Regions from separate parts of the Janibacter alkaliphilus genome, predicted to be linked through region 1. Evidence: riboswitches for the same ligand, from Rfam matches in the RefSeq annotation. Region 1 holds a riboswitch; the other holds the start of a gene.

What was found. Region 1 has a riboswitch for thiamine pyrophosphate ahead of BJY28_RS03815 (ECF transporter S component). Riboswitches for the same ligand answer to the same signal wherever they lie in the genome.
Region 2: linked by a shared signal. The riboswitch ahead of thiM (hydroxyethylthiazole kinase) and the one ahead of BJY28_RS03815 (ECF transporter S component) in region 1 are both predicted to bind thiamine pyrophosphate.

Annotation. Positions count from the first base shown of each region.
Region 1 is NZ_JACBZX010000001.1:782,411-796,537, forward strand. Features, by position in the region: gene BJY28_RS03785 (TadE family protein) at 1-269, shown strand, start outside; gene BJY28_RS03790 (hypothetical protein) at 269-739, shown strand; gene BJY28_RS03795 (LysM peptidoglycan-binding domain-containing protein) at 736-3,939, shown strand; gene BJY28_RS03800 (PKD domain-containing protein) at 3,990-4,970, shown strand; gene BJY28_RS03805 (hypothetical protein) at 4,967-5,668, shown strand; gene BJY28_RS03810 (ATP-binding cassette domain-containing protein) at 5,689-7,896, opposite strand; gene BJY28_RS03815 (ECF transporter S component) at 7,919-8,566, opposite strand; TPP riboswitch at 8,645-8,749, opposite strand; gene BJY28_RS03820 (DUF4235 domain-containing protein) at 8,888-9,178, shown strand; gene BJY28_RS03825 (zinc-binding dehydrogenase) at 9,322-10,299, shown strand; gene BJY28_RS03830 (SGNH/GDSL hydrolase family protein) at 10,414-11,610, shown strand; gene BJY28_RS03835 (FAD-binding dehydrogenase) at 11,672-13,336, opposite strand; gene BJY28_RS03840 (sucrase ferredoxin) at 13,404-14,127, opposite strand, start outside.
Region 2 is NZ_JACBZX010000001.1:2,590,741-2,604,867, reverse strand. Features, by position in the region: gene BJY28_RS12415 (3-oxoacyl-ACP reductase) at 1-1,002, opposite strand, end outside; gene BJY28_RS12410 (acetyl-CoA C-acetyltransferase) at 1,089-2,384, opposite strand; gene BJY28_RS12405 (TetR/AcrR family transcriptional regulator) at 2,515-3,210, shown strand; gene BJY28_RS12400 (M20/M25/M40 family metallo-hydrolase) at 3,221-4,639, shown strand; gene BJY28_RS12395 (MFS transporter) at 4,636-6,066, shown strand; gene BJY28_RS12390 (acyl-CoA dehydrogenase family protein) at 6,085-7,998, shown strand; gene BJY28_RS12385 (superinfection immunity protein) at 8,206-8,439, opposite strand; gene BJY28_RS12380 (heavy metal translocating P-type ATPase) at 8,600-10,711, shown strand; TPP riboswitch at 10,782-10,881, shown strand; gene thiM (hydroxyethylthiazole kinase) at 10,873-11,670, shown strand; gene thiE (thiamine phosphate synthase) at 11,667-12,338, shown strand; gene BJY28_RS12365 (bifunctional hydroxymethylpyrimidine kinase/phosphomethylpyrimidine kinase) at 12,347-13,858, shown strand; gene BJY28_RS12360 (nitronate monooxygenase) at 13,855-14,127, shown strand, end outside.

The sequences.
Region 1 (14,127 bases):
GCTCGGTCTCGCTGCAGCGCGGCCAGGACACCGAGGCGGCGACGAACGCGGCCCGGACCTACCTCGACGAGGAGGGGCTGCGCTGCGAGGGCATCGACGTGCAGGTCGACGCCGAGGCCAAGGGCACCGACCCGGGGGCACCCGGCGAGATCACGACGACCGTCAGCTGCGACGTGCCGCTGGCCGACCTGGCCCTGCCCGGCATCGGCGGCTCCCGGACGATGACCGCCACCGCTGCCAGCCCCATCGACACCTTCCGGGAGCGCTGATGCACCCGAGGACCAGCCCCTGGCGCCGCGACGACGGCTCGCTGAGCATCTACTTCGTCACCGCGGTGCTGGCCAGCGTGCCGCTGGTCGGCCTCGTCGTCGACGGCGCCGGGCAGATCCGCGCCCAGCAGCAGGCCAACCTCGTCGCCCACGAGGCGGCCCGCACCGCTGGCCAGCAGGTCGACGCGGGCGACGCCATCCTCGGCGGCCAGGTGGTCATCGAGGCCGGGCCCGCCGAGCAGGCGGCGCAGAGCTACGCCGCCGCCCAGGGCGACTACCGGGTCACCTCGGTCACCCTCTCCCCCGACGGCCAGTCCGTCGAGGTGGTCGCCGAGACCACCTACGACCCGATCCTCCTGGACGCGATCGGGATCGGCTCCAACCGGCTCACCGCGGAGGGGACCGCCTACATGCACCGCACCGACGCCTTCGGCGAGGAGTACGACTCCGACTGGGACGTGGGCCAGTGACCGCCCGGCTGAAGGGACTCGCCGCCCTCGTCGGCCTGCTGGCCGTCGTGGTCGGCGTGCCGTGGGTGCTCGTCGCGATCGGCGCCGGGCCGGTGCCGGACAGCGCCCCCACCCTGGACGGCATGTGGTCGGCGGTGACCACCCCGGACGACGGCACCGTCTTCATCACCCTCTTCCGCTACGCCGCCTGGCTGGCCTGGCTCTTCTTCGTCGTCTCCTTGGTGCTCGAGCTGGTCGCCCGCGCCGGGGGCCGCGAGGCGCCGCGGCTGCCCGGTCTGTCCCTGCCGCAGGGCGCCGCCCGTGCCCTCGTCGGCACCGCCGCGCTGCTCTTCGTCGCGGCCCCGGTGATGACCTCGGTCGCTGCCCCGGCGGGCGCCACCGGCAGCGCCGACCAGGCGGGCAGCACGGTCGCCGCCAGCTCGGTGGCTGCCGGGGCCGAGACCGGGGCGGTGCACGCCTCCACCGTGCAGACCGCCGCGGACGCGGACGCCGACGATCGCGCCGAGAACGAGGCGCAGAGCGTCTCCGAGACCCCGACCACCGACCACGTCGTCGCGCAGGGCGAGACGCTCTGGTCGATCGCCGAGACCCAGCTGGGCGACGGCGCCCGCTACCCCGAGATCGTCAACCTCAACCCGGGGACGATCACCGAGTCGCACTGGATCTCGCCGGGCACGACCATCGCCATCCCGGACGAGTCCGGCGCCGCCGCGGACAGCGACGAGTCGGGCAGCGAGAGCACCTACACCGTGGAGAAGGGCGACACCCTCTGGGAGATCGCCGAGGACGAGCTCGGCGAGGGCGAGCGCTACCCGGAGATCGTCGCCGCCACCGGCGACGCCGAGCAGCCCGACGGGGACCGGCTCACCGACCCGGACCTCATCCGGCCGGGCTGGCAGCTGCAGGTGCCTGGCGAAGGGGGCGCCGCCGCTGCGGGTCCCAGCAGCACGGGTCCCAGCAGCGCGGAGGCCACCCGGGACGCCACCCGGGCCGCCACCGACGCCGAGGCGGCGACCGACCGGGCCACCCAGCAGAGCACGACGACGGGGCTGGCGGCCGCCGCGACCGCGCAGGGCCTCGACGCCGCCGCCCAGGCCGGTCCGGGGACGACCGACGAGGCCGGCCCCGGGTGGGGCACCACCGCCCTCGGGCTCGGTGGGGTCACCGCTGCGGCCGCCCTGGCGCTGCTCGAGCTCGCCCGTCGTCGCCGCGCCCGCACGCTGGGACGACCCCCGGCCGGGGACGCGCTCGACCCGCGCGAGGCCGCCCTGGCCGGCGCCGCCGACGCGCACACCGTGGCCACCATCGACCTGGCGCTGCGCCACCTCGCGCTCGCCGCGGAGCAGTCCGGCCGGGCGGTGCCGGGGCTGCGCTCGGTGCGGATGACCGAGGCGCAGATCGATGTCCAGCTGAGCAGCCCGATGCGGCTGCCGGCGCCGTGGACCTCCACGGCCGACCCGCGGCTGTGGACCCTGGCCGCCGACCGGGCCGCCTCGCTCGACCCGACCGCCCTCGCCGGGGTGCCGGCGCCCTTCCCGGGCCTGGTCACCGTCGGCACCGACGACGACGCGGGGCACGTCCTGGTCAACCTCGTCGACGCCCGGGCCTTCGCGGTCACCGGGCAGAACGTGCACACCCGCGCCGCGCTGGCCGCGATGACCCTCGACCTGGCCGGCTCCCCGTGGGCGCAGCGCACCGTCGTCACGGTCGTCGGCGGGCACGACGGGCTGGTCGAGGCCATCGGCTCGCCCCGGGTGCGGCTGGTGGCCCAGGCCGCCGACTACACGCCGTCGACCGTGGTCACCGCCGACGCCGCCGCCCGCGAGGTGGTCGTCGTCTCCGGCGAGATCGGCGAGGCCGAGCGTCGGCACCTGGAGCGCGCCGTCGGCTCCTCGCCGCGCGTCGCCCTGCTGCAGGCCGCGCCCAGCGCCGACGACGGCGCCGCGGCGCTGGCGATCTCCAGCGACCCGCAGGTCGCCGTGCTCTCCCCCTCCTACCTGCAGCTGCGCCCGCAGCTGCTGGACGAGCAGCAGCAGGCCGACCTCGGTGAGCTCTTCGCCCTGGCCCGGGCCTCCACCGACCGGTGGGCCCCTGCCGCCGACGAGCCGAGCCTGGCCCGGATCGGCGCCGCCGCCGCCGCGATGGGTGCCCCCGGGATCCTGGTCGACGCGGACCCGGACGCCCTGCCGGTGGACGACGCGCCCACCCTGCGCCGCGCCGACCTCGAGGCCGACGAGCCCGCGCGGGACACCTCGCCGACCCTGTGGAACACCCCGGTCTCGACGCCGGCCGGTGCGGTGGCCCGGGTGCCCGGCGACGACGTGCCCACCGCGCGCCGCAGCAGCGACACCTCCGGGACCGCGGACGCGCCGACCCCCGGCTGGCTGTCGAACCAGATCACCCCCACCCCCGGCACCCCGCTGCCGCCGGTGGTGGCCTTCCCGCAGCGGGTCCGCGAGCTCGCCGCCCCCACCGACGCCCCGGTGCTGCGGGTGCTCGGGCCGGTCGACATCGACAACGTCGCGCCCGTCGACGAGGTGCACCGGCCGCGGCTCACCGAGCTCGCCGCCTTCGTCCAGCTGCACCCGGCGGCCGACGCCTCGGCCATCGACGACGCGATGTGGCCCAACCGCTCCCGGCACGACCACTCGTCGGTGCGGGACAGCTCGCTGGCCGCCCTCGGCGGGTGGCTGGTGGAGGAGACCGACGCCCCGGCCGGCCTGGCGGCGGCTCGCGGGCTCACCAGCGACTGGGACCTGTGGCGGGCGCTGCTGCCCGGTGACGTGACCCAGGCCAGCACCGAGCACCTGGAGCAGGCGCTGGGCATGGTCCGCGGGCGCCCCTTCGTCGGGGCCGAGCTGCGTCACTACACCTGGGCCACCCCGCTGCGCGCGACGATGGTGCACGACATCACCCTGGCCGCGGCCGAGCTCGCCCGGCGCCGGCTCATGGAGGGCGCCTGGTCGGCGGCCTACGACGCCACCGTGGTCGGCCTCACCGTCGAGCCGAGCGTCGAGGCGCTGTGGCGGATGCAGCTGCTCGCCGGGCACGAGCTCGGCGACCGCGACCTCGTCGAGACCGCCCGGGCAGGCCTGGACGACCTGGCCAGCCGGCTCGGCGACCCGCTGGAGCAGCGCACCCAGCAGCTCATCGCCGACGTCGACGCGCTCGACGCCCCGACCCGCACGCACGTCGGATGAGCTCCCGACGGGGCCGCCTCCGCCCGCGACGCACGACGAAGGAGCCGACGATGGACACCACGCACGCACCGGGCCTGACCTGGCGCGGACGGGCCGTCGCCATGCTCAGCTGCACGTTGCTGATGCTCGTGCCCGGGCTGGTCATGGCCCCGAGCGCGAGCGCGGACAGCATCTGCTCCCGGCTCGGCTACGGCGCCAACTGCCGGATCGACTTCGGCAACCCGGGCAACAGCGGTTCGGGTGGCGGCGGCAGCGGCCGACCGCCGTGCAACCTCGGTCCCGCCGAGTACCGGGGTGTGGCGTGCTCCACCGATGCCGGGCTCTGGTCGAACGAGTGGCAGTGCTACGTGCTGCCGATGTCTCCCCAGCCCACCGCCAACGACCCGGAGTGGGCGGACGAGATCGAGAGCGGCGCGACGATCTACGAGTGCACCCCGCACGAAGGCGGTGACGACGATGACGACGACAACGGCGGCGGTGGAGAGATCGAGCTGAGGGCGCACACCGGCCCGACGCCGACCGTCATCGGCAACAGCGAGGACGAGCGGCGCGACCTGCTGCAGACGGCGCTGGCGATGCGCTTCGAGGCCCTCTTCATCGGCATGGCACCCACCCCCGACCTCATCGCCGGCCAGCCCCGTGGCTCCGGCAACCGGATGGGCATCGTCGGCATGCCGGTCTGGATGTGGGCCCGGGAGACCCCCTTCACGCCGTGGGAGGTGACCACCACCGACTTCGACGACGGCGACTACTGGGCCCGGGCGAAGGTGGTGCACACCACGTGGGACATGGGGGACGGCAGCGGCCAGATCCGGTGCACCCGGGAGCAGATGAAGGAGTACCACACCTGGATGGCCGACCGGACCCCCGAGTGCGGGCACACCTACACCAAGCCCGGGCGGTATCACATCAACATGTGGACGACCTTCCGCGTGACCTGGAACGACGTCAACGGCGAGGGTGGCGAGTTCATCACCATCCGGCGCAGCATGTACGCCCGCATCGGGGAGAGCCAGGTGGTCAACCAGTGACCGGTCGCTCGGCTGCGGGCACCCGCGGCGCGGCGCTGCTGTCGGTGGGTGCGCTGCTGCTCGCCGGCTGCGGTGGGGACGACGAGGTCGAGCTCGAGCCCGGGCTGGTCACCTCCAGCTCGACCACCTCCAAGAGCAACGACGAGGTGGCCCGGGAGCAGGGGCGCACGATGGTGGCGATCTACATCGACGCCCGCGACACCGTGCTCGCCGACCCGGAGACCTACGCCGACGCCCAGGGTATGGAGGGCTCCGCGGAGACCTCGGCGCTGTACGACGTGAAGATCGAGGCGAGCCGGCTGCGCAGCGAGGACGAGACCCGTACCGGCGAGACGTCGATCGCGGGCCAGCCGGAGATCGTCGAGGTCGATCTCGACCCGGAGCAGCCTTCCGCCCCGTCGTCCGGGTCCGGTTCTGACACGGGGTCCGGGTCGGGCGCGGGGTCCGGCTCTGGTTCCGCGACCGGGTCGGGGTCGTCCACCCCGACGTTGGAGGACAGCGTCAGCACCTCGGGTCCGGCACCGGCGACCCAGCCCCCCTTCGTCGAGCTCACCGCGTGCATCGACGAGACCGGGGTGAGCACCGGGGGCAGTGCCGGCAAGCGGACGCAGTGGCGCTTCAGCGTGGTCAACCGCAGCTGGCCGAACCCGGAGCGCTGGCGCGTGGCCTGGGTGGAGCGCACCTCCACCACCTGCTGAGCCCGGTCAGCCGACCCGGGTCAGCGCAGCAGCGCGACCAGCACGACCACCAGCGGCAGCAGCGCGACGAGCGTGAGCACGCTGTCCGCCGTCCGCCAGGGCGCCGGGGCGTACCAGGTGCGCCGGTGCCCGGTGGCGAAGCCGCGGGCATCCATGGCCACCGCCAGCTCGGCGGCGGCGAGCAGCGAGCGCAGCAGCACCCCGACGGTCAGCGCCCAGGCGTGCCGCAGCACGCTGGCCGGGCGACGCCAGGTGACCCCGAGGCCGCGCACCCGGCGCACGTCGCCCATGTCCCGCCAGGTGCTCTCTAGGAGCTGCAGCCGCTGCAGGGCGGCTGCCAGCGCGACCACCGGGCGGGCCGGAAGGCGCAGCCGCTGCCCGAGGTGGTCGCCGAGCTCGTCCGGGTCGACCAGAGGCACCACCAGCGCCGACGGGGCGACGATGAGGGCCACCCGCGCCGCGGCGGTGGCCGCCTCCTCGAGGTCGCGGCTGCCGAGGAACCACGTCGACCACCCCACCGAGAGCGCGCCGACCGCTCCCGGGAGGAGCAGCCGCGCCAGGGTCGCCCAGCGACGACCGGCCCCCGGCCCCCACAGACCCACCAGGGCGCCGACGAGCACCACCGCGAGGGCCGCCAGCGTCACCGGCCACCCGGGCGAGAGGATCGCCGCCGGGATGGCCAGCGCGCCGGCGAGCATGAGCGCGAGCGGGCCGCAGCGCGCCAGCGGCGGCCGGGCCGGGCCCGGCGGCTCGGGCTCCTCCGGCCGGCGGACCTGACGCACCTCGTCGGCCCGCGCCACCAGCGCCTCGTCGTGGGTCGCCACGACGACCCCTCGCCCGGCGGCGCGCTGGGCGAGCAGCAGACCGGTCACCGCCGCCCACGTCCCCCGGTCCTGACCCACCGTCGGCTCGTCGGCCAGCAGCAGGTCAGGGCCGTGGAAGGCGGCCGCAGCCACCGCCAGCCGCCGCTGCTCCCCCCCGGAGAGCCATCGCGGGTCGGCCTCGGCGAGGTGCCCGAGGCCGAGCACGTCGAGCAGCCGAGCTGCCCGCTCGCGGTCCCCGGGCCGCTCCCGCCCGAGGTTGCGCGTGGTGGCCAGCACCTCGTCCAGCACGCTGCGGGCGACGATCGCCGCGGAGGACCACTGCGGCACCCAGCCCACGGCCGCGGGCAGCGTCTCCGGTCGGGGCGGGTCGGCCGGGTCGAGGTCGCCGATGCGCACGCTCCCCCCGGAGTCCTGGAAGCCGGCGAGCACCCGCAGCCAGGTGCTCTTGCCGCCACCACTGGGCCCGACCAGGGCGACGGCGGAGCCCGGCGCCACCCGCAGCTCGTCGTCGGCGCGCAGCACCAGCCGCTCGGCGCGGGTGCCGTCGGCACGGGGCACCGGTCGCCGGACCTGCAGCGGAGCGCACCGGGCGAGCACCGCGCTCGAGCGACCGGTGCCGGCCCGGTCACCACCACCGAGGGTCTCGGCGGGCAGCACCACCGGGTCCGGGGCGGCCACCCCCGGGACCCAGATCCCGGCCGCGGCCAGCTCGTCAGCGTGCCGGGCCAGCACCTCTTCGGGCGGCCCGTCGTGACTGACCCGTCCCTGCTCGTCGAGCACGACCAGCCGGTCCACCTGCGGCAGCCACGGCTCCAGCCGGTGCTCGACGATCACCGTGGTCAGCCCGCGGGCACGGGCCACCTGATCGACCGCGGCCCGCACCTCGGCGGCGCTGCCCGCGTCCAGCATCGCGGTCGGCTCGTCGAGCAGCAGCAGGTCCGGCTCCAGGGCGAGCGCCCCGGCCAGGGCCAGCCGCTGGGTCTGCCCTCCGGAGAGGGCGCTGGTCGGGGTGTCCAGCGGCAGCCCGCCCAGCCCGACCGCGTGCAGCGCGGCGGCGACCCGCCCCGGCATCTGCTCCCGGGGCAGCGCGACGTTCTCCAGGCCGAAGGCGACGTCCCGGCCGACGCTGGCGCCGACCAGCCCGGCGCCGGGCTCCTGCAGCACCAGCCCGACCCGGCCGGCCCGCTCCCCGGGCGGCCGGTCGCCGATGGTCACCTGCCCGGTCAGATCGCCGGAGCCGGTGGTCTGCAGCACCCCGGCCAGGGCCCGCAGCAGGGTGGACTTGCCGCTGCCCGAGGCCCCGGCCAGCAGCAGGCGCTGCCCGGGCGGGACGTCGAGGTCGATCCCGGGCAGCACCGGGCGGGTGCGGCCGTACGGGCGCCAGCTCAGCCCGTCGACCCGCACCCGCGCGGTGGTGGCGACGACCTCAGACAGCGCGCCGCTCCCGCTCCTCCTGGCCCGGCGGGAAGGCGCCGAGGGCGCCCCCCTTCGCCAGCGCCCGGGTGACCGCCCACCCGGCCAGCCCGGCGAGCACGGCACCGGAGACCGTCATGGTGACGAGGTAGACGAGCTTCCAGTCCATCGACCAGTCGACGTAGTAGCTGCCGAAGACCTCGTAGGCCCACTCCAGCGGGGCGCTGGCGGCGCCGGCGAGCACCGCCACGAGCGGGCCGAAGGAGCGGTAGGCCAGCAGCGCGAAGACCAGCTCGGCGCCCAGGCCCTGCAGCAGCCCGGAGACCATCACGGTCATCCCCCACGAGGTGCCGGGGACCATCGAGACGAGCGCGGCGACGAGCTCGCACAGCAGCGCCGCACCCGGTCGGCGCACCACCAGGCCGCCGACCACCCCAGCGAGGAACCAGACCCCCACGAAGAGGCCGAAGAGGGGCTGCAGGCCGAACCCCAGGGCGGAGATCGGACCGTTGTAGAGGATGCCGTAGCCCCAGTAGAGGATGCCGAAGGCGGCTCCGAGGAAGGTCACCGTCAGCAGGTCGACGGTGCGCCAGGCGGCCAGCGGACGGGTGGCCAGCACCGCCTGGGTGCTGCGGGGCGGGCGGGTGGACGTGGTGCTCATGCGACGACTCCTGCGCTATGGGTAGCTCAGGGTGGTCCCGGTCGTCGCCGACCCGCGTGGCACGGAGCGCCGACGACAGGTCCCGAGATCTCGACTGCCTACGCCGGTGCGAACCGGATCAGGTCCGAGGGTCAGCGGCTCTCGCCGCACTCTCAGCGCTCGCGCGCTCCCCTGTCGTGGTTGGTGCGGCCAGGGTAGCGCAGGGTCTGCCCGAGTCACCTCGCCCGTGCCCTCCGGTGTGGCAGAGTGCTGCCTGATCGGCGCCCGGTGCGCCGCAGACCGACGGAGGACCGCCTGCGGGCGGAGCAGAGAGGGAGACCCATGGGCAGCCTGATGTGGAAGATCCTCGGCACGGGCTCGGCGGTCGTCGCCGGCATCGTCGCCAACAAGATCATCACGGCGATCTGGACCAAGGCCGGCAGGGACGCCGAGCTCGACCCCCGGAACCCGGAGTACCCGATCGGCGAGGCCGTCGCATACGCCGCCCTGGCCGGCCTCGGCATGGGCCTGGCCCGCACCATGGCCACCCGCAAGGCCGCCCAGTTCTACCAGCGCTCGGCCGGCCACCTGCCCGAGGGCATGAAGAGCCAGTACCCCGACAACGAGGCCTGAGCCGCCGCGGCGTCTGCCGCGCTCTAGCCGGTCCGGGACAGACGCGAACCTGTCCGGGACAGACGCGAACCTGTCCGGGACAGACGCGAACCTGTCCGGGGCAGATCTGTCGATGCACCGAGCGCCCGCCTAGGGTGGTGGCCGTGCGTGCGATCACCATCCCCGAGCCGGGCGACGCCGATGCTCTCGTCGTCGCCGACGTCGACGACCCCGCCCCCGGTGCGGGGCAGGTCCTGCTGCGGACCGCGGCCGCGGGGGTGAACCGCGCCGACGTCATGCAGCGGATGGGCTTCTACCCGCCGCCGCAGGGCGCCTCGCCGCTGCCCGGTCTCGAGGTCAGCGGCACGATCAGCGCGCTCGGCGAGGGCGTCGAGGGCTGGGCGGTCGGCGACGAGGTGTGCGCGCTGCTGGACGGCGGCGGCTACGCCGAGCAGGTGCTCGCCCCGGCCGGCCAGCTGCTGCCGGTGCCCGACGGGGTCGACCTCGTCGACGCCGCCGGCCTGCCCGAGGTCGTCTGCACGGTCTGGTCCAACATCTTCCTCACCGCCAACCTCCAGCCGGGCGAGGTGCTGCTCGTCCACGGCGGCAGCTCCGGCATCGGCACCATGGCGATCCAGCTGGCGAAGGCGCTCGGCGCGACCGTCGCGGTGACCGCCGGCAGCCCGGAGAAGCTCGCGGCCTGCCGCGGGCTCGGCGCGGACATCACCATCGACTACCGCGAGCAGGACTTCGTCGAGGAGATCAAGGCGGCCACCGACGGCCGCGGCGCCGACGTCATCCTCGACAACATGGGGGCGAAGTACCTGCCCCGCAACGTCTCCGCGCTGGCCACCGCCGGTCGGCTGGTCGTCATCGGGCTCATGGGCGGGCGCACCGGCGAGCTCGACCTGGGGCGGCTGCTCAGCAAGCGCGGGGCGGTCATCGCCACCAGCCTGCGGGCCCGCCCGGCGCAGGAGAAGGCGACCATCGTCGCCGCGGTCCGCGAGCACGTCTGGCCGCTGCTGGTCGACGGCACCGTCCGCCCGGTCATCCACTCCCGGCACGCGCTCACCGACGCGGTGGCCGCGCACCAGGAGATGGAGTCCAGCGGTCACATCGGCAAGATCCTGCTCGTCCCCTGACCCTTCGGCGCGGCGGGGCGGCTGCCGGCTCGCGCGGGTCGCACCGCAGCCGTGCCGACCTGGCTCGATACCCTGCGCACGTCCGCCGCACCCCCTGACCTGACGGAGCCCCGCGTGAGTCGTCGCCCCGCCACCTGCCTCGCCGCCATCGGCCTGCTCGCCGTCACCGCCTGCACCGGCGGGTCGGGCGAGGACATCACGGACAGCGGCACCGACGGGTCGAGCAGCAGCTCGTCCTCGACCGCGGAGCCGACACCCCCCTTCGACACCGCCTCGGTGCCGATCTTCGGCGGTGAGCTGACCCAGGACGTCTCCGACGAGGAGCTGCAGGAGGCGCTGGACGACGACCGGCTGCCGCCCGGGCCGACGCACGGCACCACCTTCGAGGTGATGACGAACGCGATCACCCTGCAGGAGCCGCACGACGTCATGCTCTTCGGCGACTCGATGACCCAGCAGGGCGTCGACCCGGCCCGGCTCGGGGAGCGGCTCTCGGAGCAGGCCGGTGAGGAGGTCACCGTCTTCGACGCGGCCAGCAGCCGGGCGCGCTGGGGGATCAACAAGATGATGGTCCAGCACGCCATCAACGAGGACCGGCTGCCGAAGGTGGCCGTGGTGATGATCTCGACGCGGGCGCCGGAGAACGACGACTTCTACTCCTCGGAGATCCAGAAGACCCCCTTCTCGCACGCCGTGGAGGGCTGCGACCGGGAGATCTCGGAGCAGTGGACCGAGGCGGACGCCGAGGAGTGCCGCCGCGACGTCGACGACCTCGCCTACCGCTTCCGCGACGCCGAGGGCCGGGTGGAGCGAGCGCTCGCCGGCGAGGAGATGCCGCAGGACATCATCGTCGACGAGGACAGCCGGCTGCTCGACAACGGCTACCTCGCGCACTCGTCGGTGAGCGAGGCCAAGGCCCGGGAGACCGGGGAGAAGCGGGCCACCCGCGGCGGCGTCGGCTGGCCGCACAACGAGGAGCAGGCCACCGGCCGGTTCACCGAGATGGTGCAGATGCTCAAGGACGAGGGGGTCACCGTGATCTCGGCCGAGATCCCCTACACCCCCGGCTACCAGGACCCGCTGGAGCGCGAGTACCCCGGCTACGACGAGCGTCGGCAGACCGCCGCGGCGAACCTCGCCGACTCCGCCGGCATCGAGCACTTCCCGGTGGACGCATTCGGCGACTGGTGGGGCGACGGGTCCAGCCGTGACGAGATCCACCTCGCGCCGGAGGGCGCCGCCGACTTCGCCGACCAGCTGGTCGACGACACCCCGGGCTTCGCCGACGCGGTGACCGCCGGGCTGGAGTAGTCCCGGGCCGGTCGGTGGTCGCGGGCGGACGCCGGTCGTCGCGGCTGCCAGCGGAGGTGCGTCAGTCGCCGGCCTCGGCGGCCATCGCCCGCCCGGCGGTGCGTCCGGAGAAGATGCAGCCGCCGAGGAAGGTGCCCTCCAGCGCGCGGTAGCCGTGCACGCCGCCGCCACCGAAGCCGGCCGCCTCGCCGGCCGCGTAGAGCCCGGGCACGACCTGCCCGTCCTGGCCGAGCACCCGCGCCGAGAGGTCGGTCTCGAAGCCGCCGAGGGTCTTGCGGGTGAGGATGTGCAGCTTGACCCCGATCAGCGGGCCGTGGTCGGGGTCGGTGAGCGGCACCGGCGGGTAGGCGCGCTTGCTGATCTTGTCGCCGCGGTAGCCGCGGGCGGCGTGCATGGCCGCGACCTGGGCGTCCTTGGCGTAGGGGTTGGCCAGCTGCGAGTCACGCTGGTGCACCTGCTGGGCCACCCGGGCCGCGTCCAGCCGCGGCTCGTCGTCCTCGACCAGCCCGTTCATCTTCGCCACGAGCTCCTCGACGGTGTCCGCCTGGACGAAGTCGACGCCGTGGTCGACGAAGGCCTGCACCGCCGGGTGCATGTCGGAGAGGCTGCGCTGGCGCAGCACGTCGCGCACGCTCTTGCCGGTGAGATCGGCGTTCTGCTCCGAGCCGCTGAGGCCGAACTCCTTGCCGGCGACGCTGCGGTTGGTGACGAACCAGCTGTGGTGGTGCCCCTTCGAGCGCAGGTGGGCCAGGGTGCCGAGGGTGTCGAAGCCGGGGAAGAGGGGGGCGGGCAGCCGCTCCCCGTCGGCGTCCAGCCACATCGAGCTGGGCCCGGGCAGGATGCGGATGGCGTGCTGCGGCCAGATCGGGTCCCAGTTGGCGATGCCCTCGACGTAGTGCCACATCCGGTCGCGGTTGATCAGGCGCCCGCCGGCGGCCTCGGTGATGGCGATCATCCGGCCGTCGACGTGCTCGGGCACGCCGGTGAGCATCTTCGCCGGGGCGCCGCCGAGACGCTCCGGCCAGTTCTCCCGGACGAGGTCGTGGTTGCCGCCGATGCCGCCGGAGGCGACGAGCACCGACCCGGCCCGGAGGGTGAAGTCCCCGACCGGGTCGCGGTTGGTGGGGCGGCCGCGCTCGGCCTCGTCCTCGGCGAGGCGGGCCCCGCGGACCCCGACGACCCGACCGCCCTCGACGAGCAGCTCGTCGACCCGGTGCCGCGGCAGGTAGCGCACCAGCCCCTGCTCCCGGGCCTGCTGCACCCGGCGGACGAAGGGGGCGGCCACCCCGGGGCCGGTGCCCCAGGTGATGTGGAAGCGGGGCACCGAGTTGCCGTGCCCGTCGGCGGTCCCGTCGCCGCGCTCGGCCCAGCCGACGACCGGGAACCAGCGCATCCCCTGCTCGTGCAGCCAGGAGCGCTTCTCGCCGGCGGCGAAGTCGACGTAGGCCTCGGCCCAGCGGCGCGGCCAGTAGTCCTCGTCGCGGTCGAAGCCGGCGCTGCCCCACCAGTCGGACATCGCCAGCTCGTGGGAGTCGCGCACGCCCATCCGTCGCTGCTCGGGGCTGTCGACGAAGAACAGCCCGCCGAAGGACCAGTGCGCCTGACCGGCGAGGTTGGCCTCGGACTCCTGGTCGAGCAGCACCACGGTGCGCCCGGCGTCGGTGAGCTCGGCGGTGGCGACGAGCCCGGCGAGACCGTGCCCGACGACGATGACGTCAGCGTCCATGGGCGCACCCTACCCAGCGGTATCCCGCCCCGTCAGGGCCTCGCCACTCTCCCCAGGTCCTGGGGGGTCAGAGCGGGGCGACGTGCCAGACCGCGGCCTGGCCGACGCCCGCCTGGCAGGTCAGCCGGCGGGGGGTGGTCAGCGTGCGGGTCACCCGGCGGACGCGACGCACCCCGGCGACGTCGACGGTCACCACCCAGGCGTCCGCTCCGTCGCCGTGCTGCCCCACACCGGTGACCCCGGGCAGGGACAGCCCGGGCTCGCGCAGCACGTCGGCCACCGCCGCCTGCACCTGGGAGGTCCACGTCGACCGACCGCGCCAGAAGCCGAGGTCGGTCCGGCCGTCGAGGTGCGCGAGCAGCACCTCGGGCGCCGTGCTCCCGTCCAGCCCGCCGAACATCGATCCCTCGGGCAGGTAGGCGACGTTGGCGGCGAAGCGGTCCCCACCGAGATGGGTGGTCTCCCAGACCGCGCCGGGCAGGACGTCGTCGAGCACCGCGGCGACGACCCGGCCCTCGATGGCGCAGCAGACGTCCCGACGACCGTGCGCGCAGACCAGCACGACCGGTTCGTCCGACCGCTCGGGCGGGTCGTCGAAGCGCTCGGCCAGCGCCACCAGATCACCCGGCTCGCGCCAGGTGCCGTGGCCGACCGTCCCGGCGCGGCTGTCCACGAGCATCACCGGCTGATCCGGGTGCGGCACCCCGGCGGCGTCCTCGTGCGGCCGACGGTGCCGCCGCACCAGCTGCAGCCGAGCACCCGCGCGACCCAGCGCCGCCATCAGCGGCTCG
Region 2 (14,127 bases), 1.8 Mb from region 1:
GACGTTGACGATGTGCCCGCCGGCGTTGATCGCCGACACGAGGGCCTCGTTCATCCGCAGGATGGAGAGCAGGTTGACGTCGAGCACGCTGTGCCAGCGGTCGGCGTCGGTGTTGACGAGCAGCTTGTCGCGGGTGATCCCGGCGTTGTGCACGACGATGTCGAAGCCGCCGTGCAGCGAGGTCGCGTGGTCGACGATCTTGGCGCCAGCGTCCTCGGCGGTGACATCGAGCTGCAGGGCGCTGCCGCCGAGCCGGTTGGCGACCTCGGCCAGCGGACCGCCGGCCGCCGGGATGTCGACGCACACGACGGTGGCCCCGTCGCGGGCGAGCACCTCGGCGATGGCCGCGCCGATGCCGCGGGCGGCGCCGGTGACGACGGCCACCTTGTCGGCCAGCGGCTGGTCCCAGTCGCTCGGCTGGGTGAGCTCGCCGACCGGCTCGCCGACGTGCACCACCTGGGCGTCGACGTAGGCCGAGCGGCCGGAGAGGAAGAAGCGGATGGTCGCGTCGATCCCGGACTCGGCGCCCTCGGCGACGTAGACGGTGTTGGCGGTGCCGCCGCCGCGCATCTCCTTGCCGATGGAGCGCACGATGCCCTCCAGCGCACGGCGGGCCGCGGCCTGGGCGACGTCACGGGCCTCCTCGACCGGGCGACCGACGACGATGACCCGACCCGTGGGGGCGAGCGTCTTCAGCGCCGGGCCGGCGATCGCCCGCAGCGTCTCCAGGTCGGCCGGGGTCTCGATCTGGGTCATGTCGATGACCACGCCGGCCACCGAGGTGGACGGCGAGGTGGCGACCTGGACCCCTTCGCTCTCCAGCAGCACCCGCACACGCTCGGAGACCGGGGTGTCACCGTGCCCGTCGACGAGCACCGCACCCCCGATCAGCGGGTCGCCGGGGCTTTGCCGCCGCAGCTTCGTGGGCCGGGGCAGGCCGAGGCTGGTGGCCAGCTGCTTGCCGAAGCCGGAGCTGACGAACTTGCCGTAGTCGAATGCCATGTCTCTCCTGAGGTCTGTGCGTGCTGCGTGACGTCTGTGCTGGTGACGTGCGTGCTGGGGGTCTGGCGCGGGCCGCCGGTGCCGGCTCAGGCGCCCTCGAGGATGGCCACGACGCCCTGGCCGCCGGCGGCGCAGACCGAGACGAGGCCGCGGCTGCCGGTTCCCTTGGCGTGCAGCATCTTCGACAGCGAGGCCACGATCCGTCCGCCGGTGGCGGCGAAGGGGTGCCCGGCGGCCAGCGAGGAGCCGTTGACGTTGAGCTTGGCGCGGTCGATCGAGCCCAGCGGGGCGTCCAGCCCGAGCCGCTCGCGGCAGAAGGTCTCGTCCTCCCACGCGGCGAGGGTGGAGAGCACGGTCGCGGCGAAGGCCTCGTGGATCTCGTAGAAGTCGAAGTCCTGCAGGGTCAGGCCGTTGCGGGCCAGCATCCGCGGGACCGCGTAGGCCGGGGCCATGAGCAGCCCCTCGTCGCCGGTGACGTAGTCGACCGCGGCGCTCTCGCCGTCGACGAAGTAGGCCAGCGGGGTCAGGCCGTGCTCGGCCGCCCACTCCTCGGAGCCGAGCAGCACGGTCGAGGCGCCGTCGGTCAGCGGGGTGGAGTTGCCGGCGGTCATCGTCGCGCCGTCGCCCTTGCCGAAGACCGGCTTGAGCTTGGCGAGCTTCTCCATCGAGGAGTCGGCGCGCAGGTTCTGGTCGCGCGAGACCCCGAGGAAGCTGGTCATGAGGTCGTCCTGGAAGCCCTCGTCGTAGGCGCGGGCGAGGTTGTGGTGGCTGGTCATCGCCAGCTCGTCCTGGGCCTCGCGGGTGATCTCCCAGCGCTTGGCGGTGATCGCCATGTGCTCGCCCATCGACAGGCCGGTGCGCGGCTCGGCGTTGCCCGGGGTCTCGATGCCGAGGTCGGTCGGGCGGATCGAGGCGAAGGTCAGCGCCTGGTTCTTGGCGCCCTTCGCCCGGTTGACCTTGAGGAGCTTCTTGCGGAGCTTCTCGGTGATCATGATCGGGGCGTCCGAGGCGGTGTCGACGCCGCCGGCGACGCCGGACTCGATCTGGCCGAGCTTGATCTTGTTGGTGACCAGCAGCGCCGCCTCGAGGCCGGTGGCGCAGGCCTGCTGCACGTCGTAGGCGGGGGTCTGCGGGTCGAGGGTGGTGCCGAGCACCGACTCGCGGGTGAGGTTGAAGTCCCGGCTGTGCTTGATGACGGCGCCGCCGACGACCTCGCCCAGGCGCTGGCCGCCGAGGTTGTAGCGGGCCACCAGCCCGTCCAGGGCCGCAGTGAACATGTCCTGGTTGCTGGCCTCGGCGTAGGGGCCGAACTGGCGGGCGAAGGGGATCCGGTTGCCGCCGAGGACGGCGGCGCGGCGCGGCTGGGACTGGTTGGTGGCCACCACTGGTCTCCTGGTGAGGTCTCGTTGTCAGCGTGTCGTCGAGGTGCAGGGCGAGCAGCCCGACCCCTCGACGTGTTATGCGATACGGACGGTAGCAGGTACCACCAGTACCTGCTACCGTCCTGGGACTGTGAGCACCACCACCGACGGCCGCAGCGCCCGCTGGGAGGAGCATCGCCAGGAGCGCCGCAAGGAGCTCGTCGAGTCGGCGATGCGCACCATCCGCAGCCAGGGCGCCGGTGTCGGCATGGACGACATCGCCGCCGGAGCGGGCACGAGCAAGACCGTCTTCTACCGGCACTTCACCGACCGGCACGGCCTCTACCTGGCGGTCGCGCAGCGGGTCGACGAGCTCATCCTGCGCGAGGTCGGCGAGGTGCTCGGGCAGACCCTCACCGCCGCCACCGAGACCGACCTGGCGGCCGTCGACGGCGAGCCGCAGCGGGTCATCGCGGCGGCGATCGGCGGCTACCTGGCGCTCGTCGAGCAGGACCCGGAGCTCTACCGCTTCATCGTCGCCGCCCCGATCGTCGGCACCGAGCGCTCCGGCGGCGCCGCAGAGGTGGCCGCCGACGCCACCGGACGGATCGCCGCGCAGATGGGCGAGCTCATCGCCGAGGCCCTCGTCGCCCGCGGGCACGACCCCGCTCCGGCGAAGGTGTGGGGCACCGCCCTGGTCGGGATGGTCCGGGCCGGGGCTGACGCCTGGCTGGCCGGCACGCTCGGCGACCTCGCGCGCGACCAGCTCACCGAGCAGCTCAGCGACCTCGCCTGGCGCGGCGTCTCGCCTGCCTGGTCACGCAGGCGGGGTACCTCACCGGGTTAGGTTGTCGCCCATGACGACGACGTCGCCGCCGGACCCGCTCGGTGCGCTCCAGGAGCTGCTCCGCCTCCCCACGGTGGCCACCGCCGACCCGGCCGGCACCGACCCGGCCCCCTTCGAGGAGGCCCACCGCCTGCTGCGCGAACGCTTCCCGCTGGTGCACGCGCGCGGCGAGGTCGAGACCGTCGCGCCGCACGGCCTGCTGGTCCGCATCCCGGCCGACCCGGCCTCCCCGACCGCCGACGCCGACCCGGTGGTGCTCATGGCGCACCTGGACATCGTGCCGGTCGGTGACGAGAGCCTGTGGACCCATCCGCCGCTGGCCGGAGAGGTCGTCGACGGCACCATCTGGGGCCGCGGCACCCTCGACGACAAGGGGCAGCTCGTCGCCGCGATCACCGCGGTCGAGCTCCTGCTCGCCGAGCGTCCCGGCCCGGCCCGGGACGTGTGGCTCTCCTTCGGCAGCACCGAGGAGGTCATGGGCGACGGCGCCCCGGCCGCGGTGCGACGGCTGCGCGAGCTCGGGGTGACGCCGTGGTTCGTCCTCGACGAGGGCGGCGCCGTCGCCGACGACGCCTTCCCCGGGGTCACCCAGCCGCTCGGGGTGCTCGGCGTCTCCGAGAAGGGCCTGCTCTCGGTGATCGTCACCGCCTCCGGCCGCGGCGGGCACGCCTCGACCCCGGCGAAGGGGGGCCCGGTGGCCCGGCTGTCCGCGGCCCTGGGTCGGCTCGAGCGGCGCCCCTTCCCCGCGCACCTCTCCCCCGCGGCGATCGAGATGCTGCGACGGCTGGCGCCCTATCTGCCGCGGGCGCTGCGCCCGCTGGCGGCACGGGCGGAGCGGGCCGCTCCGGCGCTGGCCCGGGTGATGACCGCCGCCGGCCCAGAGGCGGCGGCGCTGGCCCGGACGACCGTCGCGGTGACCACGTTGGCCGCCTCGCCGGCGATCAACGTCATCCCGACCAGCGCCCGGGCCGGGCTCAACCTGCGGATCGCCGTCGGGGAGAGCACCGGGTCGGCGCTGCGACGCATCCAACGGGTGGTCGGGCGCGACCTCGACGTCGAGGTCATCCAGTCCCAGGAGCCCAGCCCGCTCTCGCCCACCGACGACCCCGCCTTCGCCCTGCTGGAGCGCACCGTCACCGACGTCTTCCCCGAGGCGGTCCCGGTGCCGTACGTCATGTATGCGGCCACCGACTCCCGGCACTTCACCGAGATCTGTCCCAGGGTCTACCGCTTCGCGCCCTTCCGGATGAGCACCGAGCAGCGGCAGTCGATCCACTCCTACGACGAGCACCTGCACGTGGCCGACCTGCACGACGGCGTGCGCTGGTACCGGGCGCTGCTCGACGGGCTCGACGACGGGCTGGTCGGGATCGCTGACGGGGACGGGCTCGGGGTCACGGACGCTGCGGACGGACCGGCACCGGCATGAGCGCGGCGATCTGGCGGCTGGTCGGCTTCCTCGCGGCGGTCGAGATCGCCTCCGGGGTGCTGCAGGGCTACTACACGCCGCTCTTCAGCGACATCGCCGAGCACCTGAGCATCGCCGACGGGGACGTCAACTGGTTCGAGGCCGCGCAGCTCATGACCGCGGCCCTGGCCGTGCCGGTGCTCTCTCGCCTCGGCGACCTGCTCGGCCACCGTCAGGTGCTGCTGTGGGCCACCCTGGTCACCGCGCTCGCCGGCTGGGGGGTCGCCCTCGCCGGGAGCTTCTGGGCCTTCCTCGTCGCCTGGGCGATCCAAGGCGTCTACACCGTGTGGCTGCCGATGGAGATCGCCATCCTGCACGACCGCAGCGCCGACGCGCCCGACCAGCCGGCGCTGGTCCGCCGCGGCGCGGCGCTGCTCGTGCTCGCCCTTGAGGTCGGGGTCATCGCCGGAGCGCTGAGCGCCGGTGCGCTGCAGCCGCTCTGGGGCATGGAGGCGGTGCTCATGGTGCCCGCCGCGGCGACCACCATCGCCTTCGTGGCGATCTGGTTCGGCGTCCGGGACACCGCCGCGCCGGTGGCCCGGGGACGGCTCGACCTGCCGGGAACCGGCCTGCTGGCCCTCGCCCTGGCCGGCGTGCTCGGCGGGCTCGTCGTCGTCCGGCTGGACGGACCGGGCAGCCCGTGGGCGTGGCTGCTCCTGGTGCTGGGGCTGGCCGTGCTCGCCGCCTTCGTCCGGGTCGAGCGGCGCAGCACCTCGCCGCTCATCGACGTCGACGCGCTGGCGGCGCCACGGATGTGGCCGGTCCAGCTGGCCGCGGCGCTCTTCGGGATGAGCGTGCTCGGCGCGCAGATCCCGCTGTCCACCTTCGCCCGGACCGACCCGGCCGAGGCGGGCTACGGGCTGGGGGTGAGCGCGGCGGCCATCGCCAACGTCATCGGCCTCTACGTCGTGTGCATGGCGGTCGGGGCGATGCTCAGCCCGCTGGCCGCCCGGCGGCTCGGGGTGCGCGGCATGCTCGTCGGGGCCGCGGTGCTCGTCGCGCTGGGCTACGCCACCTTCCTGCCGCTGCACGCCACCCTGGCGCACGCGATGCTCGCCATGGGCATCGCCGGCATCGGGTCCGGGGCGCTGGTCGCCGCCCTGCCCGCCGCTGCGGCGCAGGCCGCACGGGTCGGGGCCACCGCCGAGGCGGCCGGGCTGACCAACGCGACGAAGACCATCGGCGGGTGCGTCGCCTCTGCCCTCTTCGCCGTGGCGCTCGCGGCGACCGGCAGCATCTCCGACCCCGGCGCCGGTCACGCTCCCCTCTCCGGCTACCTGACCGTGTGGTCGATCTGCGCCGGCTCCGCGCTGCTGGCCGCGCTGGCGCTGGCCCGGCTCCCGCGGGATGAGCACAACCTCACAACGTCGCCCGCGACGCTGGCCTGATCTGCGACGATGCCGAGCATGACCACGGCAGAGGCGATCCGCACCATCCTCGACGGTCGGTGGGCGGAGGTGCGCCAAGAGGTCCGCAGCACCCTCGACCCGGAGGTCTTCGGTCCGCCCGAGGAGCTGCTGAGCATGGAGCAGCACCGGGAGCGGACGCTGCAGGCGGTGCTCGAGCTGACCAAGACCGACTTCGGGCGCAACGGGTTCACCACCGAGCAGGGCGGCACCAACGAGCACGGCGCCGCGGTCACCGCCATCGAGATGCTCGGCCACGCCGACCTCTCCGTCTTCGTCAAGGCCGGGGTGCAGTTCGGGCTCTTCGGCGGGGCGATCGCCAACCTCGGCACCCAGCGGCACTGGGACGCCTACCTGCCGGGCATGCTCGACGGCACCCTGCTGGGGTCCTTCGCGATGACCGAGACCGGGCACGGCTCGGACGTGCAGTCGCTGCTGACCACCGCGACCTACCTGCCCGAGAGCGACGAGATCGAGATCCACACCCCCTCGATCGCCGCCCGCAAGGACTACATCGGCAACGCCGCCCGCGACGCCTCGCTGGCCGCCGTCTTCGCCCAGCTCGTCGTCGACGGCGAGGACCACGGGGTGCACTGCGTGCTCGTGCCGATCCGCGACGAGTCCGGGGCGACGATGCCCGGGGTCACCATCGGCGACTGCGGCGCGAAGATGGGTCTGCGCGGGGTGGACAACGGGCGGCTCACCTTCGACCACGTCCGGGTGCCGCGGCACAACCTGCTCAACCGCTTCGGCACCATCGACGACGACGGGCGCTACCACTCGCCCATCGAGAGCCGCGGGCGCCGCTTCTTCACCATGCTCGGCACGCTGGTGCGCGGACGGATCACGGTGGCCGGTGCCGCCGGCTCGGCCACCCGGACCGCGCTGACGCTCGCGCTGACCTACGGCCAGCACCGGCGTCAGTTCGAGGACCCCGAGGGCGGCGAGGTCGTCATCCTCGACTACCTGGGTCACCAGCGGAAGCTGCTGCCTCGGCTGGCCCGCAGCTACGCGCTGATGCTCGCGCAGAACGCGCTGGTGGAGCAGATGCACCGGATCGCCGCCGGCGAGGAGACCAGCGAGGACGCCCAGCGCGAGCTGGAGGCGCGCGCGGCCGGGCTCAAGGCGATCGGCACCGAGCACGCGACGAGCACCATCCAGGCGTGCCGCGAGGCGTGCGGCGGCGCCGGCTACCTGTCGGTGAACCGGTTCGCCGACCTCAAGGCGGACACCGACGTCTTCACCACCTTCGAGGGCGACAACACGGTGCTGCTGCAGCTCGTGGCCAAGGGCATGCTCACCAGCTACAGCGACGCCTTCCACGACATGGACAGCCGAGGCGCGTTCTTCTTCGGCGCGCGGCAGGTCACCGAGGCGGTCATCGAGCGGACCATCGGCGGCTCGCTCATCCAGCGGCTGATCTCCGGGGCGCCCGGGAGGGACGGCGACGACGCCCTCTCCGACCGCGGCGGCCAGCTCGACCTCTTCGAGGACCGGGAGAAGCACCTGCTGGAGACCCTGGCGCTGCGGCTGCGGCGGGCCCAGGACGACGACGCGGACAGCTTCGCGATCTTCAACGACGCCCAGCCGCACCTGCTGCTCACCGCGCGGGCGCACATCGACCGGGTGCTGCTCGAGGCCTTCGTCGCCGCGATCGACGAGGCGCCCGAGGGTGAGGCCCGCGACCTGCTGGAGCAGGTCTGCGACCTCTTCGTGCTGAGCACCATCGAGGCGGACCGGGCGTGGTTCATCGAGCACGGCCGGCTCAGCCAGTCGCAGGCGAAGTCGGTGGTCGGACTCGTCGACGAGCGGTGCGCCGAGCTGCGCCCGCACGTGCAGACCCTCATCGACGCCTTCGCCATCCCGATGGCCTGGCGCGAGACCGAGCTCCTGGAGTTCCTCGGCGACACCTGATACGCGCAGCTGCCCGGGCAAATCACCCCACCCTGCGCAACTGCCCGGGCAAATCACCCCTGCATGCGCAGCTGCCCGGGCAAATCACCCCACCCCGCGCAACTGCCCGGGCAAATCACCCCACCCCTGCGCAACTGCCCGGGCAAATTTCACCCACCGAGCGCAACTGCCCGGGCAGTTGCGAGAAGGGGGTCGGCGGAGGGCGCGTCAGCGGATGCCGACGATGCGGTGCTCGCGGATCGACATGACGAGGGCGATGATCCAGCCGACGACGGTCCAGCCGAGCAGCAGGTTCACCCAGAAGACGGACCAGGCGTTGCGGTTGCCCCGCACGGCCGCGATCGCCCACGGCAGCATGTAGCCCGCGCTGAGGATCGCCACGAGGATGGCGACCACGGAGCTGACGGGACGGTTCTGACGGTCGGTCACGACGGTGGGCATGCCCTCCAGCCTACGACCGACGCTCTGCCGTGGTCCGACGACTTGACGCAGATACCCCATATGGGTATATGTGGAGGGTACCCCTGATGGGTATGACGGGACGATGGGCGAGCAGCACCGCCCCGCCGACGACCTTCCTGCTCCCGACGGGAGACGACACATGAGCCAGCACCCCACCGACGACCTGCGCGAGCACGCAGGGCACGACCCGCACGACGGGCTCGACGCCCACGCCGAGCACGAAGGGCACGACGCTCACCCAGCCCATGGAGGGCACGAGGGACATGCCGGGCACGGAGGCCACGGCGACCACGTCGCCCAGTTCCGTCGCCTCTTCTGGATCATGCTCGTGATCGCGGTCCCGGTCGTCGCCGCGGACCACATGTTCGCCGACCTCGTCGGCTACCACCTGCCCGAGGACAGCTGGCTGACCTGGGTCTCCCCGCTGCTCGGCACGGTGATGTACCTCTGGGGCGGGCGCCCTTTCCTCACCGGCGGCGTCTCCGAGATCCGCTCGCGCCAGCCGGGGATGATGCTGCTCATCGCGCTGGCCCTGACCGTGGCCTTCGTCTCCTCGTGGGGCTCGAGCCTCGGACTGCTCAGCGACGAGCTGGGCTTCTGGTGGGAGCTGGCGCTGCTGGTCGTCATCATGCTCCTCGGCCACTGGATCGAGATGCGCTCGCTGGCCCAGACCACCTCCGCGCTGGACTCGCTCGCGGCGCTCCTGCCGGACGAGGCCGAGCGGGTCGAGGGCGAGCAGGTGGTCACCGTCTCCCCCGCGGACCTCATCCGGGGCGACCTCGTCCTGGTGCGCCCGGGCGCGTCGGTGCCCGCCGACGGCACCATCGTCGACGGCAGCGCGAGCATGGACGAGTCGATGGTCACCGGCGAGTCGACGCCGGTGCGCCGCGAGATCGGCGACCCGGTGGTGGCCGGGACCATCGCCACCGACTCCGGTCTGCGCGTGGAGATCACCGCGACCGGGGACGACACCGCGCTGGCCGGCATCCAGCGGCTCGTCGCCGACGCGCAGGCGTCCAGCTCGCGGGCTCAGCGCCTCGCCGACCGGGCCGCGGGCTGGCTCTTCTGGTACGCGCTCGCGGCCGCGCTGATCACCGCGGTCGTGTGGTCCGTGCTGGGGATGCCGGACGAGGCCGTCGTCCGCACGATCACCGTGCTCGTCATCGCCTGCCCGCACGCCCTCGGCCTGGCCATCCCGCTGGTCGTCTCCATCGCCACCGAGCGCGCGGCGCGCGCCGGGGTGCTGGTCACCGACCGGCTGGCCCTGGAGTCGATGCGCACCGTCGACACCGTCCTCTTCGACAAGACCGGCACCCTGACGAAGGGCGAGCCCACCGTCACCGCGGTCGAGACCGTCGACGGGATCGACGCGGACGAGGCGCTGGCGCTGGCCGCCGCCGCCGAGTCGGGCAGCGAGCACCCGCTGGCCCGGGCCATCGTCGCGGCCGCCGCCGAGCGCGACCTCGAGGTCCCTGGCGCCACCGACTTCTCCTCCGCCCCAGCGGTGGGCGTGCAGGCGCAGGTGGCCGGGTCCACCGTCCAGGTGGGCGGACCGTACCTGCTGGAGCAGGCCGGCGCCGACGAGCTGTCGGTGGCGCAGGACTGGCGCGAGCAGGGCGCGATCATCCTGCACGTGCTCCGCGACGGCGTGACGGTCGCCGCCCTTCGCCTGGCCGACGGGATCCGCCCGGAGTCCCGGCAGGCCGTGGATGCGCTGCACGCGAAGGGGATCCAGGTCGTGATGATCACCGGTGACGCGCAGGCGGTCGCCGAGACGGTCGCCGCCGAGCTAGGCATCGACCGGGTCTTCGCCGGGGTCCGCCCCGAGGACAAGGCGGCCACGGTGGCCGAGCTGCAGCGCGAAGGGCGCAGGGTCGCCATGGTCGGCGACGGGGTCAACGACGCACCCGCGCTGGCCCAGGCCGACGTCGGGCTCGCCATCGGGGCCGGCACCGACGTGGCGATCGGCTCGGCCGGCGTGGTGCTCGCCGGCTCCGACCCGCGGGCGGTGCTCTCGGTGATCGAGCTGTCCCGCGCGGCCTACGCCAAGATGCAGCAGAACCTGTGGTGGGCGGCCGGCTACAACCTCGTCGCGGTGCCGCTGGCGGCGGGCGTGCTGGCGCCGATCGGCTTCGTCCTGCCGATGAGCGTTGGCGCCATCCTCATGTCGGCGTCCACGGTGATCGTCGCGCTCAACGCGCAGCTGCTGCGGCGGCTGGACCTCTCCCCGGAGCGGGTCGCGGACCGCTGATCACGCGCGCCCTCCCCACTGACGCCGGCCCGGCCCCCTCGCGGTGGCTGCGTGCTACGTTCGACGACGTACTCGTGACACGGGGTGCCCACGGCGATCGTGGGCTGAGATGACACCCGTCGAACCTGCTCTAGTTCACGCTAGCGAAGGGATCGTCGCGCATGATGCCGACAGCCGACACCTCTGCCGCCGCCCATCTGGACCGGGTGCGCCAGGACCATCCGCTCGTCCAGTGCCTGACCAACCCGGTGACGGTCAACCTCGTCGCCAACGCCCTGCTCGCCTGCGGGGCTACCCCGGCGATGGTCGACATCCCCGAGGAGGCCGGGCTCTTCGCGCGTGGCGCCGCCTCGGCGGTGCTGGTCAACCTCGGGACCCCGCAGCACGACCAGCGCACGGCCATGCTCGAGGCGACCGAGCCTGGACCGGATCGGCCCCGCTGGGTGCTGGACCCGGTGGCCGTCGGGACCCTGCCGGTGCGGACCGCCCTGGCCCAGCAGCTGCTGGAGCGCGGGCCGACCGTGATCCGCGGCAACGCCTCCGAGATCGGCGCGCTGGCCGGCGGCGCCGGCGGTCGCGGCGTCGACGCGACCATCGGCACCGAGGAGGCGCTACCCGCGGCACAGGACCTGGCAGGGCGCACCGGCAGCGTCGTCGCCGTCTCCGGCGCCACCGACCTCGTCACCGACGGCGAGCGGGTGGTCCGCGTCGAGGGAGGCCACCCGCTGATGGCTCGCATCACCGGCGCCGGCTGCGCGCTGGGCGCGATCGTCGCCGCCTTCGTCGCCGGGGATGTCGACCCGCTCGAGGCCACGGTCGCCGCCTGCTGCACCTACGCCGTGGCCGGCGAGCTCGCGGCGGAGCGGGCCGCGCGGCCCGGCTCCTACGCCGTCGCGCTGATCGACGCGCTCGATGCGATCGACGCCGACATCCTCGCCGCCCGCGGGCGGGTCTCGTGACCGGCGCGACGCCCGCCCCGGACCTGTCCGTCTACCTCGTCGCCGACGCCGGGCAGTGCGCCGACGCAGGCCGCAGCGTGCCTGAGACGGTCGCGGCCGCGGTCGAGGGCGGGGTGAGTGCCGTGCAGCTGCGCGCCAAGGAGGCCGGCACGGAGGAGTTCATCGCGCTCGCCCTCGCCGTGGGCCGCGTCCTGCCCGGGCACGTCCCGCTGATCATCAACGACCGGGTCGACGTCGCCGTCGAGGCGCGGGAGCGTGGTGCGCAGGTCAGCGGCGTGCACGTCGGCCAGGGCGACCTCGCCGTGGAGCACGTGCGCCGCTTCCTCGGTGCCGAGGCGCTCGTCGGACTCAGCGCCGCCACCGAGGCTCAGCTCGCCGCGGCCCGGGACCACCCCGGGCGCGTGGACTACGTGGGGATCGGCACGGTCCGCGCCACCGGGTCGAAGGGGGACGCCCCGCCAGGACTCGGGATCGCGGGCCTCGGACGGCTCGCCGCCGGCAGCCCGCTGCCCGCGGTGGCGATCGGCGGGATCGTCCCCGACGACCTGCCCGGGCTGCGCGGCGCCGGCCTGGTCGGTGCCGCGGTGCTCTCCTGGGTGTGCCAGGCGGCCGACCCGCGGCAGGCGGCCCAGGAGCTGCGGTCCGCCTGGGATCAGGGCGCGGCATGAGCGACGCCGTGTCTGCCACGGAGCCCGGCCTGGCGCCGGTCCCCCGCGTGCTGAGCATCGCCGGCACCGACCCCACCGGTGGCGCCGGGGTGCAGGCCGACCTCAAGAGCGTCGCCGCCAGCGGTGGCTACGGGATGGCGGCGGTGACCGCGCTCGTCGCGCAGAACACCTGCGGGGTGCGCTCGGTGCACCGCCCTCCCCCGGACTTCCTGCGAGAGCAGCTCGTCGCGGTCAGCGACGACGTGCAGATCGACGCGGTGAAGATCGGGATGCTCTTCGACGCCGAGATCATCGCGGTGGTCCGCGCGTGGCTCGCCGAGCATCGGCCGCCGGTCGTCGTGCTCGACCCGGTGATGGTGGCCACCAGCGGCGACCACCTGCTGCAGCCGGAGGCCGAGGACGCGCTGCGTGACCTGCTGCCTCTGGTCGACCTGATCACCCCCAACGTCCCCGAGCTCGCCGCGCTGGTGTCCGAGCCGGCCGCGGTCACCTGGGACGGGCTGCTGGACCAGGCCCGACGGCTGTCCCGCAGCACCGGGGTCACGGTGCTGGCGAAGGGCGGTCACCTCGACGGCGACGAGATCTGGGACGCGCTGGTCGACGCCTCCGGCGCCGTGACCGAGCTGTCGACCCCGAGGGTCGAGACCCGCGCCACCCACGGCACCGGGTGCTCGCTGTCCTCGGCGGTCGCCACGCTCCGGGTCACCCACGGTGCCTGGCAGCCCGCGGTGACCGAGGCGAAGCGGTGGCTGACCACCGCCCTTCGGGCCGGCGAGGAGCTGCACGTCGGGCAGGGCCACGGCCCCGTCTCCCACCTGGCGGAGACCTGGGCACGGGCCGGGACCCGGCTCACGCCGGCCCGGCTGGCCGAGCACTGGTGGGCCCAGATCGCGGACGTGCGCGCCGAGATCGACGCGCTCCCCTTCGTCCGCGCGCTGGCCGACGGCAGCCTGGGTGACGACGACTTCTCCTGGTACCTGGCGCAGGACGCGCTCTACCTGGGCGACTACGCACGGGTGCTCGCCGAGGCGAGCCGCCGGGCCCCGACGGTCTCCGAGCAGACCTTCTGGGCCGGGTGCGCCCAGCAGGCGCTGGTCACCGAGCTCGAGCTGCACCGCGGCTGGCTCGGCGGCAGCGACGAGCCCGAGACGCTGCCCGGGCCGGTGACGACCGCCTACGTCGACCACCTGCTGGCGACCACCGCCCGCGGCGGGTACGCCGAGGTGGTGGCGGCCGCCCTGCCGTGCTTCTGGATCTACGCCGACGTCGGTGCGCGGCTGGCCGAGCACCGCACCGACGACCACCCCTACGCGGCCTGGCTGACCACCTACGCCGACGAGGATTTCGCCGAGGCGACCGCCCGCGCGGTCGACCTCGTCAGCACGCTCGCCGCGGGCTCCACCCCGCAGGTGCGGGAGCGGATGTTCGCCGCCTTCCGCGCCTCGGCGGTCCTGGAGCGGGACTTCTTCGCGGCACCGCTGCAGCGGCACGATGGATCCGGCCCTACCGTGGAGGGGTGAGCACCCCTCTGCTGGAGTCCCGGCTGCCGATCGTCGCGGCGCCGATGGCCGGCGGCCCGACGACGCCCGCCCTCGCGGCCGCGGTCGCCCGGGCCGGGGCCTTCCCCGTCCTGCCGGCGGGATACCTCACCCCGGAGCGGCTGGCCGAGGACATCGCGCAGGCGCGCGAGCTGGGTTCGCCCTTCGGGGTCAACCTCTTCGTCCCGGGACCGGTCGGTGACGTCGCCGCGCAGGTGGCCGCCTACGCGGCCGCGATCCAGCCCGAGGCC